Regions from separate parts of the Caulobacter sp. GW821-FHT10E02 genome, predicted to be linked through region 1. Evidence: riboswitches for the same ligand, from Rfam matches in the RefSeq annotation. Region 1 holds a riboswitch; the other holds the start of a gene.

The links. Region 1 has a riboswitch for cobalamin ahead of metE (5-methyltetrahydropteroyltriglutamate--homocysteine S-methyltransferase). Riboswitches for the same ligand answer to the same signal wherever they lie in the genome.
Region 2: it holds a riboswitch for cobalamin, as region 1 does, so the genes downstream of both, cobW (cobalamin biosynthesis protein CobW) here and metE (5-methyltetrahydropteroyltriglutamate--homocysteine S-methyltransferase) in region 1, are expected to answer to the same signal.

What each region holds. Positions count from the first base shown of each region.
Region 1 is NZ_JBWKMV010000004.1:182,618-186,202, reverse strand. It holds gene nhaA (Na+/H+ antiporter NhaA) at 1-35, opposite strand, end outside; gene AC07NI_RS20695 (DUF5690 family protein) at 37-1,317, opposite strand; cobalamin riboswitch at 1,430-1,656, shown strand; gene metE (5-methyltetrahydropteroyltriglutamate--homocysteine S-methyltransferase) at 1,776-3,585, shown strand, end outside.
Region 2 is NZ_JBWKMV010000001.1:1,049,500-1,053,084, forward strand. It holds gene AC07NI_RS04685 (CbtB domain-containing protein) at 1-186, opposite strand, end outside; gene AC07NI_RS04690 (histidine phosphatase family protein) at 179-928, shown strand; cobalamin riboswitch at 948-1,131, shown strand; gene cobW (cobalamin biosynthesis protein CobW) at 1,249-2,283, shown strand; gene cobN (cobaltochelatase subunit CobN) at 2,283-3,585, shown strand, end outside.

The DNA of each region.
Region 1 (3,585 bases):
AGCGCGCGCCGGGCGCGAAGGCTGATGGCCCGCATGTCAGAGCGTCCTCAGGAAGCGATTGGCGAAGAATAGGCCGATCAGGCCGAGGCCGCAGGCGCCATAGGCCCCGACGGCCAGGAACTGCGCCCAGGCGATGTCGAAGTGGCCGAACGACTTCACCAGCAGCAGCGAGATGCTGCCGAGGTAGCCGAACGAGTCCGCCACATAGATCAGAAACCCCGCCGTCCCAACCTTGCCGGTGGCGGCGATCATCCGGTCGAACAGCATGGCGTTGAACGGCGTGTAGCCCATGTAGAGCCCCGCGCCGGCCAGGATCATCCACCAGACGGGGCTCAGCACATGCAGCTGGAACGCCAGGGTCGAGGCGCCCAGCAAAGCAAAGCCCAGCGCCACGAAACCGATATTGAAGGCGACCGCCCGGCGGTTGTCCTTGACCCCCATGAGAGCGGCGAGGCCCACCAGCACGATGGCCGCGACCGGCAGCTCCGACAGGGTGAAGATCGCGGCGGCGTTCTTGAAGCCCAGCTCGGCCCAGATCTCGGCCGAGAAGTTGTCGCGGAAGTCGCGCAGGGCGGTCAGCATCACATAGACCGCGATCAGCAGGATCAGGGCCGGTGCGTGGGCGGCGAACAGGGCGATGCGGTCCTGGCGGGTCATCGGGGCGCGCTTGACCCGCTCGGCCTCGTCGGCGGCGTTGGGCGGCGGCAGCTGAGCCAGGGCGACCACGGCGATCAGCATCAGCGGCGCGAACACCAGGCCCGAGATCGCCGGCATCCACTTGTCGTCGACATGGGACAGCAGCAGCATCTTGCCGACCGACTTGGCCACGCCCGACGACAGGATGAAGCTGGCGCACAGCATGGCGCCCAGCACTTCGGTCAGGCGGCGACCCTCGAGGAAGCCGAACACCAGGCCCCAGATCATCCCCAGGCACAGGCCGTTCAGGTACATGGCCATCGGCCCGATCACCGTCGGCAGGGTGCCGAACAGCAGCAGCGACATCTGCGCGCCGAAGATCAGGGTCAGGATGGCCATGGCCCGGTGGTTGGCCCGCATCTCGGAGATCACCTTGACCCCGATGAACTTGGCGGTGGCGTAGCCGGCGACCTGGGCGATCACCAGGGCGATCTTGAAGTCGATCGCGAACGGCCAGCCGTCCGGGTGGTCGTAGGCGGCGGCCGTGAACGGCTTGCGATAGCCGAACATGGCGAAATAGACGGCGAACGACGACAGGCCGCCGTACAGCGCGAACACCCAGGGCGGGGCGGTGGTGAGGAAGCGGGTGACCGCGCCTTGCCGGGCATTGGCGTCGTTCATCCGGTCTCGTCTCCTTGGACAACCTCCAGCTAAGCCGCTTCGTCCGGTCAGGGCAAACGAAGGTCATATAAGGATATCTTTATATCATTCTTGACGGGCGCGCCGTTCCAGCGCCTATTGCCTGTGTCGTGGTCTGCGGGCGTTCGCGCCCGGAGCTAAGAGGGAAGTCGGTGAGGGCGTGAAACCCCGAATCCGGCGCTGCCCCCGCAACTGTGAGCGGCGAGCCGCTGTCCGTTACGTGTCACTGACGCGCCGAGCTGGATCGGTGGCGTGTCGGGAAGGCCAGGGCAGGGGCGACGACCCGTGAGCCAGGAGACCTGCCTCGACAGATAACGTCCTCCGGCGGGGTGTCCGGTCTGGTCGCATGCTTTACGGCGTGACCGGACTTCCGTCCGTGCGCGCCCACCTGCGCGCGTCCCGATCAGCCTCGCCACAACACCGGCAGAGGCTTTTCAAGAATGACCGTCACCGTCGCCACACTCGGCTTCCCCCGCATTGGTCCCAGGCGCGAGCTGAAGACCGCCCTCGAACGCTACTGGTCCGGCCAGAGCGACCAGCCCTCGCTGCTGGCCGTCGCGGCCGAGCTGCGCGCCAAGACCTGGGCCTGCCAGGCAGCCCTGGGCGCGGACCACGTGCCGTCTGGCGACTTCTCGCTCTACGACCAGGTGCTGGACACCAGCGTCCTCGTCGGCGCGATCCCGGCCCTCTACGGCTGGACCGGCGGGTCGGTGTCGCTGGACACCTATTTCGCCATGGCGCGCGGCAGCCAGGGCGTCGAACTCGCCGCCTGCGGTCACGACCACGGGCCAAAGACGGGTGTCCCGGCGCAAGAAATGACCAAGTGGTTCGACACCAACTACCACTACCTCGCGCCCGAGGTGTCGCGCGGCCAGACCTTCGCCCTGTCCTCGACCAAGCCGGTCGATGAGTTCCTGGAAGCCAAGGCGCAAGGCATCCACACTCGCCCGGTGCTGCTGGGTCCGGTGACGTTCCTGAAGCTGGCCAAGACCAAGGACGCCGACTTCGCGCCGCTGTCGCTGCTGTCGGCCTTGCTGCCAGTGTATGCCGAAGTGCTACAGCGTCTGGCCGAAGCCGGGGCCGACTGGGTGCAGATCGACGAGCCGTGCCTGGCCCTGGACCTCACCGACTTCGAGCGCGGCGAGCTGCGCCGGGCCTATGGCGCCCTGACCCATGCCGCGCCCGACCTGCGGCTGATGCTGACCAGCTATTTCGGCGGCTATGGCGAGAACCTGTCGACCGCCGTGAACCTGCCTGTCGCTGGCGTCCACCTGGACCTCATCCGCGCGCCGCGAGAGCTGGAGTCCGCCCTGGCCGCCAGCCGCGAGAGCCTGGTCCTGTCGCTGGGCGTGATCGACGGCCGTAACGTCTGGCGCGCCGACCTGGAAAAGCTGCTCGACCGCCTGGAGCCCGTCGTCGCCCAGCGCGGCGCGGATCGGATCGTGCTAGCGCCGTCCTGCTCGCTGCTGCACACGCCGATCGACCTGGCCCTGGAGACCGCGATCGACCCCGAGGTCCGCCAGTGGCTGGCCTTCGCCGTGCAGAAGATCGAGGAGCTGGCCGTGCTGGCCAATGCGCTGAACGCCGGCCGCGCCAGCGTCGCCGCCGAACTGGAGGCTAGCGCCCAGGCCGCCCAGGCCCGCCAGGTCTCGCCGAAGATCCACGACCCCGCCGTCGCCGCGCGCCTCGCCGCCACGACCGAGGCCATGGCCAAGCGCCACGCCGCGTTCGATCGCCGCCGCGCCCAGCAACTGGACCTGCCGGCTTTCCCGACCACCACCATCGGCTCGTTCCCGCAGACCGAAGAGGTCCGCAAGGCCCGCTCGGCCCACGGCAAGGGCGAGCTGACCGACACCGCCTACGAGGCTTTCCTGCAGGAAGAGACCGAGCGCGCCATCCGCTGGCAGGAAGAGGCCGGTCTCGACGTGCTGGTCCACGGCGAGTTCGAGCGCAACGACATGGTCCAGTACTTCGGCGAGCAGCTGTCGGGCTTTGTCTTCACCAAGCACGCCTGGGTGCAGTCCTACGGCTCGCGCTGCGTGCGGCCGCCGATCCTGTTCGGCGACGTCTCGCGGCCCAAGGCGATGACGGTCGCATGGTGGCAGTACGCCCAGAGCCTGACCGGCCGGCCGGTGAAGGGCATGCTGACCGGGCCGGTGACGATCCTCAACTGGTCGTTCGTCCGTGATGACGTCCCGCGTGAGCTGGCTTGCCGGCAGATCGCCCTGGCCATCCGCGACGAGGTCGTCG
Region 2 (3,585 bases), on a different contig from region 1:
GAACTCGTGGACGTACATGCCCTTGAACAGCGACAGCGCGCCCTGCTCGGTGCTGACGAAATAGAGGCAGACCAGCGCCAGCAGCACGCCGAAGACGGCCCAGGGCGCGATGTCCTTCAGCGGGATCGCGGTCTCGCCGCCGATCGGGATGAAGACGTCGTCGGAAATCGTAGAGGCCGTGGCCATCGTGAAGCTCTCCCTGGGATTTTCGCGTCCCGGCGCTGAAGCGAACCTGGAAGGGTCTGACTCTCGACGATTGCTCGTCGATCACAGTGGCGCGACCGCGCCGGAGTTTCACCGGCTTCCTTCCAAGGCCATGTTCGAGCTAGGAGGCGTCGCCACGCGTCGTCAAGATTTATCGGAGCCCGCCTTGGCCACCCGCCTCGTTTTTCTGTGCCACGCCGCTACGCTCTCCATGCGCGAGGGCGGCTTTCCTGAGCCTGACGAGGCCATCGACGCAGCCGGCCGCGAGCAGGCGAAGGCGCTCGCGCTCCGCCCCGCGCCGCAGCGGGTGTTCACTGCGCCGTCGCTGGCCGCACGCCAGACGGTGGAGATACTGGGGCTCGATGCGGCCGTTGAGCCTGCCTTGGCCGACATCGATCACGGCGTCTGGCGCGGTCGCGGCCTCGCCGAGATCCATGCCGAGCAGCCCGAGGCGCTGATGGGCTGGATCGCCGATCCGGCCGCCGGGACGCCGGACGGCGAGGCCTTCGCGGCGGTTATCGCCCGGGTCGGAGCCTGGATCGACGCCCAGGCGGCAAGTGACGACCGCATCCTGGCTGTCACCCATCAGCCGGTGATGCGCGCCGCGCTGGCCCACGTCCTGGATATCCCACCAGCCGCCGCGTTCCGGATCGATATCGCGCCGCTGGCCCAGCTCACCCTGTCGTTCAATCGGCAATGGCGGTTCCAAAGCCTGACCGCTTGACCCCACGCGGGGCTCAGCCTACGCCCGTCGTCGTGAAGGCATGGAGGCGAAAGCCTCCGGGAATGCGGTGACCAATCCGCGGCTGCCCCCGCAACTGTGATCGTCCGTCGATCGCTTCGGCACACGCCACTGGGACTAGTCCTGGGAAGGCGCCGAGGCGGGAGGGCGTAAGCCAGGAGACCGGCCTTCACGAAGATTGATGCGACCGGGCGGGGTGCACCGGTGCGGCAAGGCATGGCCTTCCGGACGCCCCGCGTCCGCGTGGTCCTGCGCGCCGTTCCTTGCCCCGTCTGGCGACAGCCAGAGGCAGGGACGACAAGATGGCCAGAATTCCGACAACCGTGGTGACCGGCTTCCTGGGCGCGGGCAAGACCACCCTGATCCGCCATCTACTGGAGAATGCCGGCGGCCGGCGCCTGGCCGTGGTGGTCAACGAGTTCGGCGATGTCGGCATCGACGGCGAGATCCTGCGCGGTTGCGGCGTCGAGGGCTGCTCGGACGACGACATACTGGAGCTGGCCAACGGCTGCATCTGCTGCACCGTCGCCGACGACTTCCTGCCGACGCTGCAGAAGCTGATCGACCGCCCGAACCCGCCCGAGCACATCCTGATCGAGACGTCCGGGCTGGCGCTGCCCAAGCCCCTGGTCAAGGCCTTCACCTGGCCGGAGGTGCGCACCCGCGCCACGGTCGATGGCGTGGTGGCGATGATCGACGCCGAGGCGGTGGCCGCTGGTCGCTTCGCCCATGACGAGGCCGCGTTGAGCCAGGCCCGTCTGGCCGATCCGACCCTCGACCACGACACCCCGCTGGAAGAGCTGTTCGAGGAGCAGCTGGGCTGCGCCGACCTCGTCATCCTCAACAAGACCGACCTGATCGACGCCGAAACCCTGGCGCGCGTGGAGGCCTCGCTGGCCGAGCACCTGCGCCCGGGCGTCAAGGTGATCCACGCCCGCCAGGGCGCGCTGGACCCGGCCGTGCTGCTGGGCCTGGGCGTCGCGGCCGAGGACGATCTCGACAGCCGCAAGTCGCACCATGAAGGCGAGGACGATCACGACCATGACGACTTCGACAGCTTCGTCGTGCGCGGCGGCGCGGTGACCGATGTCGAGGCCCTGACCTCTGGCCTATTGGGCGCGCTCACGGCCCACGACATCCTGCGCCTGAAGGGCGTGGTGGCCGTGGCGGGCAAGTCGGCCCGCCTAATCGTCCAGGCCGTCGGCCCGCGCATCCAGACCTATTTCGACCGGCCCTGGCGCGAGGGCGAGGTCCGCGCCTCATCGCTGGTGGTGATCGGCGAGAAGGGCATTGACCAGGCCGCGATCGCGCCGATCGTCGAGGCCGCGCTGGCCTGATGCACCTGCTGGCGGTCCAGCCGGGGCAGGTCCTCGACGGCGAGGAGGCGGTCGACCTTGGGCAGAGCCCCGGCGACATCGTCGTCCTGTCAGCCGCCGACAGCGACCTGGCGTGCCTGTCCCAGGCCCTGGCCGGACTGCCGGACGACTTCCCGACGGTGCGGCTGGCCAACCTGCTGCGGCTCAAGCATCCGCTGTCGGTGGACCTCTATGTCGACAGCGTGGTCGACAAGGCCCGGATCGTGGTCGCGCGGCTGGTCGGCGGTCGCGCCTACTGGCCTTACGGCCTGGACGAGATCGCCGCCTCCTGCCGGCGGCGCGGCGCGCTGTTCGTGGCCTTGCTGGACGAGCAGGCCGACGGGGAGGGGCGGGCGATTTCCGTCGCGCCGTCAGAGGTTTGCGATCGGGTCTTCGCCTATCTGCGCCAGGGCGGCATCGCCAACGCCCGCAATCTGCTGCTCTACGCCGCCGACCTGATCGGCCGGCCGCAAGGCGAGTGGAGCGAGCCCGCGCCGTTGCTGGATGCGGGGTTCTACTGGCCAAGCCAGCGGCTGACCGATTTGGCGGGGCTGAGCCAGGCCTGGTCGCCAGAGCGGCCCAAAGCGGCGCTAGTCTTCTACCGCGCTCTTGTGGCGGCTGGGACGACCCAGGCGATCGACGCCCATATCGCGGCGCTGGTCGCGCGCGGCTTCGACGTCGCGCCGATCTTCGTGCAGAGCCTGAAGAACCCTTTCGCCGCCGAGTTGATCACAGAGACCTTCGCGCGGATTGCGCCGGACGTGGTGCTGAACGCCACGGCCTTTGCGGTGTCCAATCCCGGCGACCATCGCCGCGCCAGTCCGTTGGAAGTCCGCAGTGCGCCGGTGCTGCAACTGGTGTTCGCGGGCCTGGACCGCGCCGCCTGGGAGGCCAGCGCGCGCGGCCTTGGCGTACGAGACCTGGCGATGAATGTCGCCCTGCCGGAACTGGACGGGCGGGTGCTGGCCGGCGCGACGGCGTTCAAGGCCGCGCTGCGCCACGATCCTCGGACCCAGTGCGATGTCGTCAGCCATGCGCCGGCGGAGGACAATATCGCCCACGCCGCCGACTTGGCGTGGGGCTGGGCCGATCTGCGTCGCGCGCCGGCCGCCGAGCGCCGCGTGGCGCTCGTGATGGCCAACTATCCCAATCGGGACTCGCGCCTTGGCAACGGCGTCGGCCTCGACACGCCAGCCAGCGTCACGGCGATCCTGAAGGCGCTTGAGACGGCCGGCTATCGCGTCGATGGCGCGCCTGAGGTGTCGGCGGACCTGATGGACCGGC